Regions from separate parts of the Streptomyces sp. NPDC001933 genome, predicted to be linked through region 1. Evidence: riboswitches for the same ligand, from Rfam matches in the RefSeq annotation. Region 1 holds a riboswitch; the other holds the start of a gene.
The links. A riboswitch is a leader RNA that binds a small molecule or an ion and turns the genes downstream of it on or off. The one in region 1 is predicted to bind cobalamin.

Region 1 (8,727 bases):
TCGCCCGTGAGATCGCCAGGAAGGTACAGACCGCATGACCAGCCCCATCACCAATCTCTTCGCAGCCGACCTCGATGTCATCAACGTCGGGCTGGCCATGTTCGAAGGGGACATCGCCGCCCAGGGCGCGAACGTCACGACGCTCGACTGGGCCCCGCCCGCCGGCGGCAACCCGGAGATCCTCGCCGTACTGGACGGCCTGGAGGAGACCGCCGTCGCGGCGCGCATCGAGGCGGCCAACGCCGAGGCCGTCGAGCGCATCACCAACTCCCGCCCCATGCTGGTCGGTTTCGGCCGCGCCCTCGACGTCGTGCCCGGCATGACCCCGACGACGATCCTGCACGCGGGCCCGCCCATCACCTGGGAGCGCATGGCCGGCGCGATGAAGGGCGCCGTCACCGGAGCCCTCGTCTTCGAGGGCCTGGCCGCCGACCTCGACGAGGCGGCCGCCCTCGCGGCATCCGGCGAGATCACCTTCTCGCCCTGCCACGAACACAACTGCGTCGGTTCGATGGCCGGTGTCACCTCCGCCTCGATGTACATGCACATCGTCCACAACGAGACGTACGGCAACACCGCGTACACCAACCTGTCCGAGCAGATGGCGAAGATCCTGCGGATGGGCGCCAACGACCAGTCGGTGATCGACCGCCTCATCTGGATGCGTGAGGTCCTCGGCCCCATGCTCAAGGAGGCCATGGAGATCGGCGGACCCGTCGACCTGCGCCTGCTGCTCTCCCAGGCCCTGCACATGGGCGACGAGTGCCACAACCGCAATGGCGCCGGCACCCTCCTGCTCATGCAGGCGCTCGCGCCGTCGCTCCTGCAGACCGGTTTCACGACCGAGCAGAAGAAGGAGGTCTTCGACTTCATCGCCAGCTCGGACTACTTCTCCGGACCCACCTGGCTGGCCATGGCCAAGGCGGCCATGGACGCCGCCCACGGCATCGAGGGTTCGACAATCGTCACCACGATGGCCCGCAACGGCGTCGAGTTCGGCATCCGGGTCAGCGGACTCCCCGGCAACCAGTGGTTCACCGGCCCCGCCCAGCCGGTCATCGGGCCGATGTTCGCCGGCTACAAGCCCGAGGACGCGGGCCTGGACATCGGTGACAGCGCGATCAGCGAAACCTACGGCTTCGGCGGTTTCGCCATGGCCACCGCACCGGCCATCGTGCCGCTCGTCGGCGGCACCGTGCAGGAAGCCATCGGCTTCACCCGGGACATGGGCGAGATCACGACGGCCCAGAACCCCAACGTCACCATCCCGATGCTCGACTTCCAGGGCATCCCCACCGGCATCGACATCCGCAAGGTGCTCTCCACCGGAATCCTCCCGGTCATCAACACCGCCATCGCCCACAAGGAAGCGGGCATCGGCATGATCGGCGCCGGAATCACCCACCCGCCCGTCGAAGTCTTCGACCAGGCCCTCGTGGCCTTCGCAGCCAAGCTGTCCTGACCGCGTGCCAGCCCACCCAGGAGACCAGCCATGAGCAGTCGTCAACCCGCAGCGCAGGACACTGCGGAAACGGACGCCGCACTCGACTCCGAGTACGAGCACACTCCCGTTCCCGTGGAGCGCCGCAAATCCCTGCTGACCGTGTCGGCCGTCTGGTTCGGATTCCCGATGATCCTGACCAACGCCGTCCCCGGCGGGGTGGTCGTCGCCGTCCTGGGCTTCTGGCGTGGGCTGGCCGCCATCCTCGCCGCCAACCTCGTCATGCTCGTCTACGTCGGACTGCTGAGCCACCGGGCCGGCAGCACCGGCGAGAGCTTCGCCCTCCAGGCAACCCGGACGTTCGGCAGGATCGGCTACGTCATCGCGTCCGGCTTCCTCGCCACGATCGTCGTCGGCTGGTTCGCCTTCAACACCGGCGCCACCGGAGCCACCCTCCACCAGGCGTTCGGCTGGCACGAGCAACTCGTCGCCGTACTGGCCGGGGCCGCGTTCATCGCGATCACGTATCTGGGCATCCGCGCCCTGTCATGGCTGGGCGCCGTGGCCGCCCCCCTGTTCATCGTCGTCGGTGTGATCGCCCTCGTCATCGTCGCCAGGGACCACGACCTCGGTGCGGTCTTCGACTACCAGGGCGCCCCGGGGAACAGCACACTGACCTTCGGTGCCGCCGTCTCGCTCATCATGGCCACCTTCGCCGACTCCGGCACCATGACCGCCGACTTCACCCGCTGGTCCAGGAACGGCAGGGAAGCCGTCCTTGCCACCGCGACCGCGTTCCCCATAGCCAGCCTCGTCGCCCAGATCACCGGCGGCCTGGTCGTGGCGGCCGGAGCGATCGCCTCGGCCCGGACCGTCGGCGGAAACTTCCTGCCCATCCTCACCAGCGGCCACGGAGCCCTCCTGAGCACCCTCGCCGCGGTGTTCGTCTTCGTCAACCTCGGCTCGGTCTGCAGTCACTGCCTATACAACGGCGCCCTGAGCTGGTCGCACCTGACCAACACCCGAATGCGCCTGATGACCCTGGTCCTGGGCATCATCGGAACCGCCGCCGCACTCGCCGGGGTCTGGAACCACTTCCTCGACTGGCTGGTCGTCCTCAGTGTGTTCGTCCCGCCCCTCGGCGGAGTGCTCATCGCCGACCAGGTCCTCCTGCGTCACCGGCTGAAGGACCGCCCGGACGCGGCGGTGCGCCCCACCGCCTTCATCGCCTGGGTCGCGGGTGCCGCCGCAGGCGGACTCGTCCACTGGTTCGCACCACAACTCTCCGACGCGGTGAGCGGACTCGTCGTGGCGCTGCTCGTCTACGTCGTGATCGAGCGGGCCGCCCTTGCCCGTCCCGCCGTCGTGCAGACCACGTAGGTCATCCGAACGAACGGCCCAACTCTTGTGCCAGGCACAAGGGTTGGGCCGTTCGCGTCCCGCTGTCCGGCTGCCCGGTCGTCACTTGCTCAGCAGCCGGGCGATCTCGTCGAACCCGCGCTGCCGGGCGTGCTGGAGTGCGGTCGTGCCGGTCTTGTCGGCGATGGACGGATCGGCGCCTCCCGCCAGCAGTAGCTCCACGGTCCTCCGGTGGTCCTTCCCTCCGTCGCCGAGGATGACGGCCTCCAACAGAGCGGTCCAGCCGAGGTTGTTGACGTGGTTGACGTCGACGTCGATGTCCGGGTTGGTGGTCACCTCCCGGACGTAGTCGACGTGGCCGTGTTCGCCGGCCGGGATGAGGGAGGTGCCTCCGTACCGGTTGACGATGGTGTAGTCGGGGTCGGCCGCCGCCAGGGTCCGGGCCATGGCGGCGCTGCCGGTCACGCCCGTCACCAGCCACGGAGTGTCGTGCTGCTGGTCGAGGGCGTCCGGGTCGGCACCGGCGTCGACGAGGATCTCGGCGGCCTTGACGTGATCGCCGGTGGCCGCGAGGAGAAGCGGGGTGCGGCGGTCATTGTCGCGGGTCTCCAGATCGGCGCCCCGCTCGATCGCACCGCGCACCGCGCCGACGTCACCGGAACGTGCGGCTTCCAGCAGCTCCCGGTCGGCGGCCGACTGCTTCCCGGGCGCCCCGGTGGGGGACAGGGGGCCGGATCCGGTGACCGAGGGCTTCTGCCGGGCGGCATCACCGTCGGACGGGGCGCCGCACGCGGTCGCCAGCGTGGCCAGACCGAGGAGCGGGGCGATCAGGAGGGCGGCGCGTCGTGTCGGAGACATGGTTCCTCTCAATCCATGGGGCGGCGGACCCCGGATGGTGCGGGTCCCGCATCATCCATGCTGGGGGCGCCCGGAGCCCCGCGTCGTCGCTGAACCGGATGGCGATGCGCGGACGTTGGGACGACGGCGGGGTCGACCGATCGGATGATGCGGGGTGCGGGCAGCTTACCCATGTCGTATACCAAGAGGGTCGAACTGGTAAGTCATTGGCGAGGAAACAGCCTATTCCGTGCAAGATTTCGAGTGAACCCTTGTCTCGCCCTGCATTTTGGTATACAAAATGGCTCCCGGTTGTGTATCGGATACATCGGATACGAGGAGCCCGTCATGTGTGTCGAGTCCGTCCCGCCCCCCTCCAGCCGGCTCACGCGCCGTGGTGTGCTGGCAGGGGCCGCAGCGCTGGCGGGTACAGCAGCCGCCCTGTCGGTGGCACCGTCCGCGGTGGCGGCGCAGCCGAGAACACCGGGCAGCACGGCCGCGCACTCGGGCGACCTGGTCGTCGAGGGCGGCACGCTGCTCGACCCGGAGACCGGCCATGTCACCGAGGACGCGGTCGTCGTCATCCGCTCCGGCACGGTGCGGGCGGCCGGCCCGCGCGACCGGGTCGAGATCCCGGACGGCGTTCCGGTCCTGGACGCGCACGGCAGCTGGGTGCTCCCGGGTCTCGTCGACGCGCACATCCACCTGAACACCGCCGCCGAGGCGCTCGACGCCGTCCGCCAGGGCGCCACCAGCGCACGCAGCGGCTCCACCAACTTCTACCAGGACATCGCCGTACGGGAGCTGGCCCGCCAGGCCCCCGCCCTGGCCCCGCGACTGCGGACAGCGGGCATATTCGTCACCCCCGACCTGGGTGACACCATCCTGGCCGACCCGGACCTCACACCCCTCGCGCGGTCGCAGGACGGCGTCCGTTCCGCCGAGGCGCTGTGCCGGGTCGTCGAGGTGAACGTCGCCCGCGGCGCCGACGTGATCAAGACGCGCGTCAACGAGCGCGCGGGTCTGCCGGAACAGGACCCGCTGGCCCAGGTCTACTCGTACGAGCAGCTCTCCGAGGTCGTGGCGGCGGCACGGCGCGGCGGCAAGGGCGTGCTCTGCCACAGCTACAGCGAGCGCGGCTGCGACGACGCGGTCCGGGCCGGCGTCCGCTCCCTGGAGCATGGGGTTTTCGTGGGCGAGCGCACCCTGCACGACATGCGGCGCAGGGGCACCGCCTTCACGCCGACGCTGAGTGCGATCGCCGGACTCGTCGACTCGTCGAACCCGGTGCTGGCCGAGCGCGGGCGTGCGTATCTGCCGGTCCTGAAGGAAGCGGTGCGAACGGCCCACCAGATGGGGGTCCTGGTGGTGGCGGGCACCGACTCCTCCGGTGGCAAGGTCAAGCCGATCGGACGCGAGGTGGAGCTGATGCACGCGGCGGGTCTCACGACGCTCGACTCGATCCGCACGGCCACCACCCGGGCCGCCCGGCTCCTCGGCCTGGAAGAGACGGTGGGCCGGCTCGACCGCGGCTTCGCGGGCGATGTGATCGTGGTGGACGGCGACCCGCTGGCCGATGTGTCCGTGCTCAAGCGGCCGCAGCATGTGGTGCGGGCGGGCCTGGTGGTCCAGGGCGCATCCGCATCCTGACGCGGAACTCAGCCGGGGTCGGCTCCTTGTGACGAGCCATCAGCATGAAGCCGACCCAGCCCGAGCCGTGGGCGGTGCGGGCGTTGCGGGTGACGTCGGCGGTCGACTCCGCCTCGGTTCCGGCCACGGTGAGCGTGGAGATGTACGCCTCGCCGGTGCCCAGGGTCCAGAAGTGGTCGAGGAACAGCTCTTCCTGACCGGCGACGAAGACGTTGTTCTGCACCCAGGGCGGCGGAGTGCGTCCCTCGCGGGTGCGGTAGTAGGCCAGCAGGGCGGCCGAAGCCCGGTCGTAGGCCCCGGACTTCGCGGCCGCCTCGACCTCGGCGAGCGCACCGAACGCCGCGTAGTCGAGTGCGGGCTCCTTCGTCCAGGTGCTGGTGGCGGGGTTCCAGACGCCGAAGAACTCGTCCTCGGAAGGCACCGGTGCGGCGGCGGCCGGAATCGACGCGAACAACCCGCCCGCGCTGACGGCGAGTGTTGTGGCGATGGCTGCGCGCAGCACAGCCCTGCGGCCGAACTCCATGGCTGCTCCCGAGATCCAGTGATGCGCGAACTGCGCGCCCGGCCACCGTGTGTGTGACCGCCGCCCCTTTGCTGCCGGTACAAGATGCAGGGAATCTAGAGCGCTTACTATCGGCGGTCAAGGCTCCCGACCTCGGTGATCGGCCGCTCCAGGAAGGGGTGAACTCCCGGCTCCGGACGGGTGATTGGAAACGCTTACTGTCGTGTGACGGAGGCAGAGATCGAACGGTCACGTGAGGTTTGCGGCCTGTTGCCAGTCGACGATGCGCGGCTCGTCGAGAAACAGCAGGCGCAGATCACTGCCGGGAGTCAAGTCGTCGATCAGCTCGACCAGTTGCGCCCACAGGGCTCGGCCCAGCCGGTCCAGCTCTTCCCGCGCACCCGGTATGGGACCCATGACGCCCCCTTCTCGCCCGGCCCTGCCATCGCCAGGCAAACCGCTCGGCCACCGGGATCCTATTCGGCGGTCGTATGAATCCGGCCTGCCGCGCTGTGGCACAGTTGCCTTGAGCGGGATCGGAGCGGACGGGGCGTCGAGTCGGCGGGTGGTCGGCGGACTCCGAGGGGCGGTGCCGCCCCGAACCGACGGAACGAGGACGGTATGTTGCCGGTAGCCGCGCAGGCCGAGGCCCGTGCACAGTTGCTGCGGCACTTCACCGGGACGCTCCGGGCGCTGCCCGCCGAACTGGCCCTGGCGCTATGGCATCCGGACCTCCCCAAGGCGAGGTTTCACGATGGCGTCACCCTGCCAGCGAACCAGATCGACGACGACATCGTCCTGTTCGCGTCGTTCGGCATCAGGTACTGGGTGCTCGGAACCACACCCGACACCTGCGACCAGTATTTCGACGCGGTGATGCGTGTCTGGAGTGATCAGGGCCGGCCGAGGCGGACCATCAGCACCTCGCGCCCGCTCGCGGGGAACGCGGGCACCCCCGACGGGTACGGATTCAGCCTCACGCAGAGTGTCAACGGGTACCTGAGCATGGCCGGGTCGACACCGCTCTTCGTGGCCGACTCGGACACCGGAGACCCGTTCCCGACCCGGATCGACCACCCGGCCGCATCACGGAACTGAGCACCGCCCATGCGACTGCCCGGTGCTCGGGCAGGAGCGAGGTGAATCGGTCCCGGAGCGGGTCGGCCGGTCGCACGGAGGCATGCGCCCGCTTCGTTGTGGGGGTGTCCCGCACCACCTGTCCGCGCGAGCTATAAGCTGCACATGCCCCGCGGGGGAAGTCCGGTCGAAATCCGGCGCTGACCCGCAACGGTAGGCGGAGCCCGGCATCGGGCCCCGTAAGCCCGATTACCCGCGGTGGTGAAGGCTCCTGTCGATTCGCCGTGGACTGCGAGTGGTGCTGCGCAGGGCGCTTCGCGTCCGGGCTGCTCCTTTGATCACGTAGGTGCACGGCCCGAGGCGAAAGCGACCGCCCGTGGCCACACCCCTCGACCGCAGACCCGCCGTGCCCCCGCGGACCTCCCGCGCCGCGGCCGGGCCCGCGCCGCCCCGGCACGTGTCGCTGCCACTGCTGCTGGTCACCCTGTGCGCCGTGCTCCTGGTCTGTCCGCCGCTGGCCAACGCGTCGGCCGTCAAGAACGACCGGATCTCCGTTCTCGACTACGCGGACCTGGTGGAAAGCCCACGCAATCCGGCGGCCATCGGCTCACTCGCCGCATATCTGAAGAAAGTGACCTCCTGAGCGAGGCACCGTGGCGGCCACCTGGCCGCTGCCCGATCACGGCCGGACAGTAGAGTTCGGCTGCGTCATCCACTGAACACCGAGGTACCGTCCGTGACTCTCGCACCACCCGAACAACCCGTCCCACCTGCGGTGACCGTCGTGGGAATCGGCGCCGACGGATGGGCGGGACTGCCCGACGCGGCGCGCGCGGAGCTCGTCGACGCACAGGTCCTCATCGGCGGCGAACGCCAGCTCGGCCTGCTCCCGCCGTCCTGCCGGGGACAACGGGTGCCGTGGCCCTCGCCGTTGCGGCCCGCCGTCCCCGGCCTGCTCGCCGAGCACGCCGGGAGCAGGATCGCCGTGCTCGCCAGCGGCGACCCCATGTTCTACGGCATCGGCCGGGCCCTCACCGAAGTGCTCGGCACCGATGCGCTGAGAATCCTGCCCCACCCGTCCTCGGTGTCCTACGCCTGTGCCCGGATCGGCTGGCCGGTGGAGGACACCGAGGTCGTCACCCTGGTCGGCCGCCCCGCCGCCCGGCTGGCCGCCGCCCTGCACCACGGCCGGCGGGTCCTGGTCCTGAGCGCAGACGCCGCCACCCCGGCCGCGGTGGCCGGGCTGCTGCGCGAACAGGGCTTCGGACCGAGCCGGCTGCGCGTGCTCGAACAGCTCGGCGGAGCGGACGAAGCCTGCCTGGAGGGCACCGCCGACCACTGGCCGCACCCACCGGGCGACCCGCTTAACGTCATCGCGATCGACTGCCGGCGCACCCCCGAGGCCCTGCGCCTCGGCGCAGTACCCGGCCTGCCCGACACGGCGTACGAACACGACGGGCAGCTCACCAAGCGGCACGTCCGGGCCGCGACGCTCGGTGTGCTCGCCCCCGCCCCCGGCGAACTCCTGTGGGACATCGGCGGAGGCTCGGGATCGATCGCCATCGAATGGATGCGGACCCACCCCTCCTGCCGCGCGATCACCGTGGAACGCGACCCGCGACGCGCCGGGCGCATCGCACGCAACGCCGACCGGCTCGGCGTACCGGCCCTGCGCGTGCTCACCGGACCGGCCCCCGGCAACCTGGCCCAACTGCCCGCGCCCGACGCCGTGTTCATCGGCGGCGGGCTGACCGTGCCCGGCCTGCTCGACACCTGCTGGGACGCGCTGCCGCCCGGCGGACGGCTGGTCGCCAACACGGTCACGCTGGAGTCCGAGGCGCTGCTCGCCGAGGCGCACCGC
Region 2 (8,727 bases), 170 kb from region 1:
CGGGAACGATTGTCTCCGGGCATCGTGGCAGTGGCGTTGAGCGTGTGGTCCTTGCGCGTCCACGGCACCAAGCGCCGGTGGAGGCAATGGGAGGCCGAGTTCACCTGCCCGTGTTGCGGCGAGGGGTGGGCCCGGGACAAGCTGCAAGATGCTCTGTTCATGCTTCCGCCGAGGGCCGCCGGCGAACTCCGGGTGCAGGTGGAGCGCCTGGACGTGGTGCTCCTCGGGCGAACGCATCACGAGCCGGTGGCAGACCCGGAGTTGGCGTGGTGGCATCGCAGATGCTGACCGCGCCCCCATGCCGCCCACTGATTCGTTGGCTCTCGTATGACTGGTCGGGGAGATCTGGCAGAGGCGGAGTGGCGACGTCTGGAGCCGCTTCTGCCGACAGACAACAACCGCTGCGGGCGATGGCGCGACCACTGTCCTCTTCTGCGTCTGCGGGGAAGCAGTCGTCCAGAAACCCGTAGAGCGGTACCTCTCAGTCCTCCAGCGGCGGTGTCCGGGCCTCACGGCAACGGCCCGAAAACCCCTGCACCCACGTGCTCGATGTCCAGAACCGGCCGGGCCTCGACGAACTTTCCGTGGCGAGCCGTGTCTGTCCCACGTCCAGTAGCTAAGGATGGCGCCCTTCAGGGGCGGGCGAGCCTGCTGGTCCGGGCGGAACCTGTCCGCAGCGCCGGTCGTCGTCGCGCATGTCGGCGTCCGGGTCCGCCCAAGGCCGACAGCACAAGGGGCATGACCTGCGGAATACGCGGTCTGACAGAATGAGTTCCGAAAACTCGGGCGACGCGTGTCAGGAAACCGGTGTGAATCCGGTACGGTCCCGCCACTGTGACCGGGCTGCAACAGCCCGGAAGCCAGATACTGACCGCGCCGCCTTCTCGTACGACCCAGGGGACGAGGACATCCCCCGGAAAGGCTCGGTCATGCCCCCGATACGCCGTGTACCCCTCGCGCTCATACCCCTGCTTCTGCTGCCTCTCACCGGCTGCGGCACCGGCGGCGAAGCCAAGGCAGAGGCCGCACCGGTCGCCGACGGTTTCCCCTACACCGTCACCAATTGCGGTACGAAGACGACCTTCGACGCCCCGCCGGAGCGGGTCGTCACCATGAACCAGCACGTCACCGAGATCATGCTGGCCCTTGGGCTCCAGGACCGGCTGGCCGGGACCGCCTACCTGGACGACAGCATCCTGCCGGAGTACCGGTCCGCGTACGACAGGACCAAGGTGCTCGCGAAGGAGTACCCCTCCAAGGAGGTGCTGCTCGGCGCCAACCCCGACTTCGTCTACGGCGGGTACAGCAGCGCCTTCGACAAGGCCAAGGGCCAGGACCGGGCGGGGCTCCAGAAGGACGGCATCAACACCCGGCTGAACATCGAGAACTGTGCCAGGGGCAAAGTCGGCATCGATCAGCTCGCCACCGAGATCACCGAAGTCGCCAGGACCTTCGGTGTACCGGAGCGTGGCAAGAAGCTGATCGCCAAGGAACGGCAGAAGATCACGACGGTCGAAACGGAGCTCAAGGGCTCCGCACATCCCTCGGTGTTCGTGTACGACTCCGGCAACAACTCCGCGTTCACGGCGGGCGGCAAGGGCATCGGCAACGAGATCGTCCGGCTCGCCGGGGGCCGGAACGTCTTCGGGGACCTCGACGCCACCTTCGGCGACGTGTCCTGGGAACAGGTCATCAAGCGCAGGCCCGAAGTGGTCGTGATCTACGACTACGGAGGCACCACGGTCGAGGCCAAGAAGAAGCGGCTGCTGAACGACCCGGCACTCGCGGACGTGCCGGCGATCAAGAACGAGAAGTTCGCGGTACTCCCGCTGTCCTCGGCCGTGCTCGGTGTCCGGGTCGCCGACGCTGTACAGGACCTGGCCGGGCAGCTGCACCCCGGCACTCCGTGAGCGCGGGGTCCGCCCGCCCCGGCCCGAAGTCCGTCCTCCGCTCGACTCCCGTCGTGATCGGCGCCCTCACGATGCTGCTGCTCGCGGCGGCGGTGGCCGGTCTGGTGCTCGGCCCGGTACGGATTCCGCCGGGCGAGGTATTGAGTACGGTCCTGGGCGGTGAACGCTCCGGTGCGTTCCCGACGATCGTGTGGGAAGTACGGCTGCCCAGGGTGCTGCTCGGGGCCGTCGTCGGTGCCGGTCTGGCGCTGTCGGGCGCGGTGCTCCAGGCGTTGGTGCGCAACCCGTTGGCCGATCCGTTTCTGCTGGGCGCCTCGTCCGGGGCGTCGGCGGGCGCCGCCGTGGTAGTCGTGCTGGGGGTCGGCGCCGGGGTGGCCACCGACGTGGCGCTGCCCCTCGCAGCGTTCGCCGGGTCCATGACCGCGCTGGTCGCCGTCTACGCGATGGCCCGGCGCGGCGGCACCATGACAACGGGCCGGCTGATCCTGGCCGGGGTGGCGATCCAGTACGTGCTGTCCGCTTTCACCAGCCTGATCCTGGTGCTGTCCTCCCGGGCCGAGCATGTGCGGGAGATCATGTTCTGGACCCTGGGCGGCCTGGGCGGCGCCCGATGGGACCAACTGGCCCTGCCCGCAGTGGTCCTGTGCGTCGGGGCCGTGCTCCTGATCAGCCTGGCCCGTCCGCTGGATCTGCTGCTTACCGGGGAGGAAGGGGCCCGCAGCCTCGGCCTGGACCCCGGCCGTTTCCGGGGCGGGGTCTTCGTGCTGGTGTCGCTGATCATCGGGGTGCTGGTCGCCTACAGCGGGGCGATCGGCTTCGTCGGCCTGATGGTCCCGCACGCCGCTCGGTTGATCGTCGGCGCGTCCCACCGCAGGCTGCTGCCGGTGACCGCGCTCGGCGGGGCGGTCTTCCTGCTGCTGGCCGATCTGCTGGCGCGGACGGTGGCGGCTCCCCGGGAGATTCCCGCCGGGGTGGTCACCGCCCTGGTGGGCGGCCCGTTCTTCCTCTGGCTGCTGCGCCGCTCCAGCCGTACCGAAGGGATCACCGGATGAGCCCGGCACCGTCCCCGACGGCACTCGCCGCCGACGGAATCAGCTACGAGGTCGCCGGCCGTACCCTGCTGAACGCGGTCACGCTGGACGCCGCCCCCGGCGAGACCGTCGGCCTGGTCGGGCCGAACGGCAGCGGCAAGACCACCTTCCTGCGCTGTGTGTACGGCGCCCTGCGACCCGCAACGGGTCGGGTCCTGCTGGATGGAGTGGATGCCGCAACCCTCGGTGTGAAGGAACGGGCCCGCCGCGTCGCCGTCGTACCGCAGGACAGCCCCGGCACCTTCGGCCTGACCGTACGCCAGGTCGTGGCGATGGGCCGAAGCCCGCACAAACGGTTCTGGGAGCAGGACGACGCCGACGACGCCCGCCGCATAGACCAGTCGCTCCAGCGCGTCGGCGCGGCGCCCCTGGCCGACCGACGGTTCGAAGAACTGTCCGGCGGAGAACGGCAACGGGCCCTGATCGCCCGCGCCCTGGTCCAGGAACCGGGGCTGCTTGCGCTCGACGAACCCACGAACCATCTGGACATCCGCTATCAGCTGGAGATCCTCGGCCTGGTGAGGACCCTGGGCACCACCAATCTGCTGGTGCTGCACGACCTCAACCTGGCTGCTTCCTACTGCGACCGGCTGTTCGTCCTCAACGCCGGACGACTGGTGGCGTCCGGTTCCCCGCACGCGGTACTGACGGAAGAGCTGCTGTCCGAGGTCTACGGGATACGGTCCCGGATCGGCGCCCACCCGGTCACCGGCTCCCCCAACGTCGTCTACCTCCCGCTGTCATGAGTGACGACACTTCCTCCGTCTGGGCGCCCGTGCCGCACGGACCACGCTGGCAGGTCACCGAAGGCGAACCGCCCGCGAGCGAAACAGGGCAGTGGCTGGCAGCCGACCGACTGGCCGATCCGGCGGGCGAGGAGTTGTCCACGCTGCTGGAGCGCGAACGCACAGGCAGTGGCCACCGCACCGGCCATGCGACCGCCCTGACCCTGATGGCGGTGTACGCGGGCTGGGTCACTGCCGCCGCCGTGCTCCATTGGGCGCTGTACGACGAGGTCCCGGACATGCGGTCCGGCAATGTCCTGGTGCTCCCCGCCGCGCACGGGATCGGCGGAGTCCGGGTCCGCAGTGCCCGGCTGTTGGCGCCCCGGGCCGGGGAGGACTCCGTACGGCTGCTGCACCGCACCGTGCTCGACGGGCATCTGCTGCCCATCGCCGATGCGTTGCACCGTCGTACCCGCGCCGGGGCCAGGCAGTTGAGTGGAGGGATCGCCCATGGCTGCGCCACGGCGCTGTGCGCGTACGGCGACCAGGTGGATCTGCTGGCTGCCCGCTGGTGGCAGTTCGTGGACACCGCCCCCGGCGGACTCGCGACGCTGGGCGAGGTCGCAAGGGTCCGGCGAGCGCCGGACGGCCCGGAGCGGCTGGTCTATCTGCGTAACACCTGCTGTCTGTACTACACGAGCGCGGAGGCGGTGCGCTGTGCGAGCTGCTGTCTGACAAGCCGCGAGGAGCGGCTACGCGCGTACGCGAGGCCGAAGTAGCACCAGCGGTTCCGAGGTCCAGGCGCCGGTTCCAGCGAAAACGGCGCCCAGTCCCGGCAGACGGCCTCGGCCTTGAGCCGTTCGGTGAGCCAGGCGGCCAGGACGAGACCGACTGCCGCGAGGGTCGAACGGAGCCGCTCGGCGCAACCGGCCGGTTGTCCGGAACGAGCCGGTGGACGGCCACCGCCCGCGGTCCGTCAAGGTCCGGGCGCGATGGCCCATGGCTCAGCGGTGGGTGAACACCGGGGGCGCTTTTCCGTGCAGGCTGTCATGCCCTCCTTCTGGTCTGCGGTAGCGAAGACAGCGTGGACGAGGCGGTGTTCGAAGCGGATCCCTTCGGTGAGGGTGGTCTCGAACACACGATTCACGGCCTCTTTCACCATCATCGCGGCGAGCTTCTCGCACCATGACCGGGTCGCGGTGCAGCGTCTGCACGAGCGGATCGACCTGGTGCGCTACCGCATCTTCGACGGTGGGCTGTTGAGCCTGCTGCTGATCGAGTCCACGCCTGGTTCTCCCCGACCTGCTCCGGCTCGGCAGCCCCGACGGGAGCGGGAGGAGGCAGTCCGTGCCGGCGGGGGCAGCGGAGGGCCGCCGGTCCAGGCGAGCTCGACCGTGGCTCCTGCTTGCCTGCAGGACCTGTACGTCGAGCTGGACGAGGCGCTCACCGTGTGGGGCGAGGTCGAGGTGGCTCCGCTCAGGCACTACATCGCCAACCAGCGCATGGTGAACATCGCCTCGGTGATCTTCCGTCCGAAGCACGAGGTGATCCTGGTCTACCTCCGGCTCGACCCGGACATGGTCGAGCCGGAGGAGGGGTTTGCTGCCGCCGTCCCGTGGGCCGTCGAGGAGCCGGTTCGCCGGTCACAGGGCTTCTGCGCGCCACACACGCACAGCCGCATGGCGCCCCCGTCGCGCGGATTCTTCGCGCATCGCTCGCGACGGCTTTAGCGTGGGAGGGTGTACAAGGGCGTGGTCACCCTGTTCCTCGGCGGGGACGTGATGCTCGGCCGGGGCGTCGATCAGATTCTCCCGCACCCTAGTGACCCGGCGCTGCGGGAGGCGTACATCCGCGACGCCCGTGCCTACGTCGACCTGGCGGAGGCTGCGAGCGGGCCGATCCCCCGGCCGGTCGGCTTCCGCTGGCCGTGGGGCGTGGCGCTGCTGGTCCTGGATGACGCCGCGCCGGACGTGCGGGTGGTCAATCTGGAGACCGCCGTCACCAGTGACGGGGACTTCGCGCCCGGCAAGAGCGTTCACTACCGGATGAGCCCGGCCAATCTGCCGTGCCTGGCCGCGGCCCGGCCGGACGTCTGCGCGCTGGCCAACAATCATGTGCTCGACTTCGGCCCACTCGGCCTCCACGAGACGCTCGACGCCCTGGCGAATGCGGGACTGCGGACGGCGGGGGCAGGCCGGGACGAGGTGCGCGCGAGACAGCCGGCGATCGTACCCCTGGGCGCCTGCGGGCGGGTGCTGGTCTTCTCCTTCGGGATGCCGTCCAGCGGAATCCCGAAGGACTGGGCCGCCACCGGGCAGCGGGCCGGTGTCAACGTCCTCGCGGAGCCTTCGGCGGCCGCCGCGTCCGCGTTCGCAGACCGTCTTCGGCAGGTCAGGCAGCGGGGAGACATCACGGTCGCCTCGGTCCACTGGGGCCCCAACTGGGGCTACGACGTCTCCCGCTCCGAGGTCCGCTTCGCCCACGCGCTCCTCGACGCAGGCGTGGACGTCGTGTACGGACATTCCTCGCACCACCCGCGCCCGCTGGAGGTGTACCGGGACAGGCTCGTCCTGTACGGCTGCGGCGACCTCATCGACGACTATGAAGGCATCGGCGGCTACGAGAGCTACCGGGACGACCTGCGAGTGCTGTACCTGGTCTCGGTGGAGGCGGACACCGGCCGACTGATTGACGCTCGTATGGTGCCCCTGCAGGCACGCAGGATGCGACTGGAACACGCCTCACCCGAGGACACCGAGTGGCTGCGCGCCGTCCTCGACAGACACAGCCGGAAGTTCGGCACCCACGTCGACGGCGGGCCCGACGGCACGCTCACGCTACGGCCCCTGCGCTCCGGGCAGCACGCATTAAAGGACCTCAAGCGGGACCACTCATGGCGTGCTCCTGCGCCCCAGGTACATCGACGCCACCCGCAGCGGGCCGATCCGGCGTGGCAGGGGCCGCATGACCACGTTCTGCGTGATCTCCGACACCGTCCGTACTTGCGTCAGTTCACGGTCGTGGCGCACCTGCAGGTCGCAGCGGGCCTGCCACTCCATGGCTCGCCAGTGCCGTCGAGGACGAGACCGAGGCCAGCACCGGCCCGGCCGACCCGATACCCCGTCCCGGGCCGGGCCAACCGGAGCAGGGCGGCTGGTGGTGCCAGATCCTGGATGCCCTGCGGTTGGGGCCGGCCGACGACGTCGCCGCGGCCACCGCCGGGACTGCCGGCAAGGAGGGCTTCTGAAGGCTGCGGGCCCATAGCGCCGGATGCCGGACGAGAGCACAGTGTCAGGAATCGCCGCCGCGTGCCGTCCGGTCGATCACGCGGGCGTTGGGCTCGCTGAGGCAGGAGTGTGCCCCTGGCGCAAGGGCGTGCCTTGCGCCAGGGGCGCGGTCGGGGAAGGGCTGCTGTGCGGGTCAGCGAACGGCGTAGGCCTTGATCAGGGTCTGCTCGATCTTGCTGCCGTGGGTGTCCTGTGCCTTGATGCGCAGGGACACGTAGCCCGATGCCGGGTTGTTGACGGACACCTTGTAGCTGCCGTCGCTCTTGCTCTTGAGCTTCGCGGGCTGCCAGGTGGCACCGTCATCGGTGGACGCCTCCACCTTCACCCCGTCGATGTCCGGGGTGGCGCCGTTCTGGAGGACGAAGGCCAGGTCGAAGTGGTAGTTCTTGCCGCCCTTGGCGGTGTTCTCCGCGTCCAGGTCCAGGCCGTACCTCGGCCAGAGCAGCGCCAGGTCTTCCTGGCCGTTCGCCGGCCGGGCGGACTTGAACGTCCACGCGGTGCTGGTCCTCGTGGACAGCGGGAACCACTCCCGGTGCTCGGCGTCCTTGGTGATCCGGTAAGTCGTTGGGTCAGGGCCGACCGGCACCGTGGTCCACGCGAACCGGTTGGTTTCCGTGAGGAGTTTGCCGTCCTGGTACAGCCGCACCGTCGACTTGTCGTCATCGTCCAGGTTGTCGCCATCGTTCAGGAAGAAGGCGTAGTGTCCCGGCTCGCTGTCGCCCATCTCCGACATATTGAGGGTGACCTGGTCACCGTCGCGGAACGCGTTGGTGGTCATCGGCCCGGCCGGGCCGTTCGCCGCACCCAGCCAGGTCTCCTCGCGCCGCTCGCCCGGGCTGTAGTTGCGGATGACGTCACGCATGACGCGGAAGGTATCGGTGCGGTCCGGCTTGACGGTGTGCCACCACCCCATGTCCTTCATCGTCGGCCACTTGCTGCCGGTGGAGTACCACTCCTCCCGGTCCAGCGGCGCCTCGAAGGATTCCACGAACTGGAAGATCGCGCCCTCTCCCGGGCGGATCGCCGAGTCGGTGTCGCCGAGCAGAGTGCCTTTGGTGCTGCGGTAGTGGGACTTCACCACGGCCGAGTTCTCCGTGGTGACCGCGTCGGTGGGGTCGGCCGGAATTCCACCGGGAACCATCAGCGCGATGTTGTACACGGAGGGGTCTTTCTTGATGCCCTGCAGGTTGATCCGCGTGGGACCGTCGGCCATCCGGCCGAAGAGCACCGCGCCCTCGTCCTGGGTGAGGCTCCAGGCCGGAATGGCAGTGCCGGTGGAGCGTGGCACGCCGGCGTAATATGGGCCGGGCCGGTCGTTGACGATGATCGCTGCCTTCGCGCCGGCACCGGCCACAGCGGCAATCTGGTCGACGGCCTTCAAGGTGGCATCGCGGGTGACGACCGCGAGCTTGCCGTCGAGGTCCTTGCCGGTCAAGTCCTCCGGCCGTCCCGTGCCGGCGTCGACCGCCTGGAGCCTGCTGGAGCCGTACAACCAATCCGCATAGACCACCGGCTCAAGCGGGAGCGCGTCTCCCTTCCCGGCATAGGACGCCCGGATCACCGGCGAGTACCTGCGCTGCTGGAAGCTGAACTCGAATGTGCCGTCCGTCACCGGCTCGGTGGGCACCACGTAGGCGTGGTCCCACAACGGGTCGGATGCAGCCTTCATGTAGTCGACTCCCCGCTTGCCGGGGAGGCTCTGGCGGTACCCGAG

Region 2: linked by a shared signal. The riboswitch ahead of ACFYY7_RS11100 (ABC transporter substrate-binding protein) and the one ahead of ACFYY7_RS11855 (iron transporter) in region 1 are both predicted to bind cobalamin.

The regions. Positions count from the first base shown of each region.
Region 1 is NZ_JBIASS010000004.1:166,042-174,768, forward strand. Features, by position in the region: gene fdrA (acyl-CoA synthetase FdrA) at 1-38, shown strand, start outside; gene ACFYY7_RS11820 (DUF1116 domain-containing protein) at 35-1,462, shown strand; gene ACFYY7_RS11825 (purine-cytosine permease family protein) at 1,493-2,821, shown strand; gene ACFYY7_RS11830 (ankyrin repeat domain-containing protein) at 2,903-3,526, opposite strand; gene ACFYY7_RS11835 (amidohydrolase family protein) at 3,986-5,287, shown strand; gene ACFYY7_RS11840 (hypothetical protein) at 5,226-5,810, opposite strand; gene ACFYY7_RS11845 (hypothetical protein) at 6,039-6,206, opposite strand; gene ACFYY7_RS11850 (hypothetical protein) at 6,411-6,887, shown strand; cobalamin riboswitch at 6,993-7,142, shown strand; partial or broken gene ACFYY7_RS11855 (iron transporter) at 7,378-7,509, shown strand; gene cbiE (precorrin-6y C5,15-methyltransferase (decarboxylating) subunit CbiE) at 7,603-8,727, shown strand, end outside.
Region 2 is NZ_JBIASS010000004.1:868-9,594, reverse strand. Features, by position in the region: cobalamin riboswitch at 739-891, shown strand; gene ACFYY7_RS11100 (ABC transporter substrate-binding protein) at 930-1,910, shown strand; gene ACFYY7_RS11095 (FecCD family ABC transporter permease) at 1,982-2,962, shown strand; gene ACFYY7_RS11090 (ABC transporter ATP-binding protein) at 2,959-3,747, shown strand; gene ACFYY7_RS11085 ((2Fe-2S)-binding protein) at 3,744-4,505, shown strand; partial or broken gene ACFYY7_RS11080 (enoyl-CoA hydratase-related protein) at 4,731-4,894, opposite strand; gene ACFYY7_RS11075 (hypothetical protein) at 4,845-5,456, shown strand; partial or broken gene ACFYY7_RS11070 (CapA family protein) at 5,466-6,572, shown strand; partial or broken gene ACFYY7_RS11065 (S8 family serine peptidase) at 7,147-8,727, opposite strand, start outside.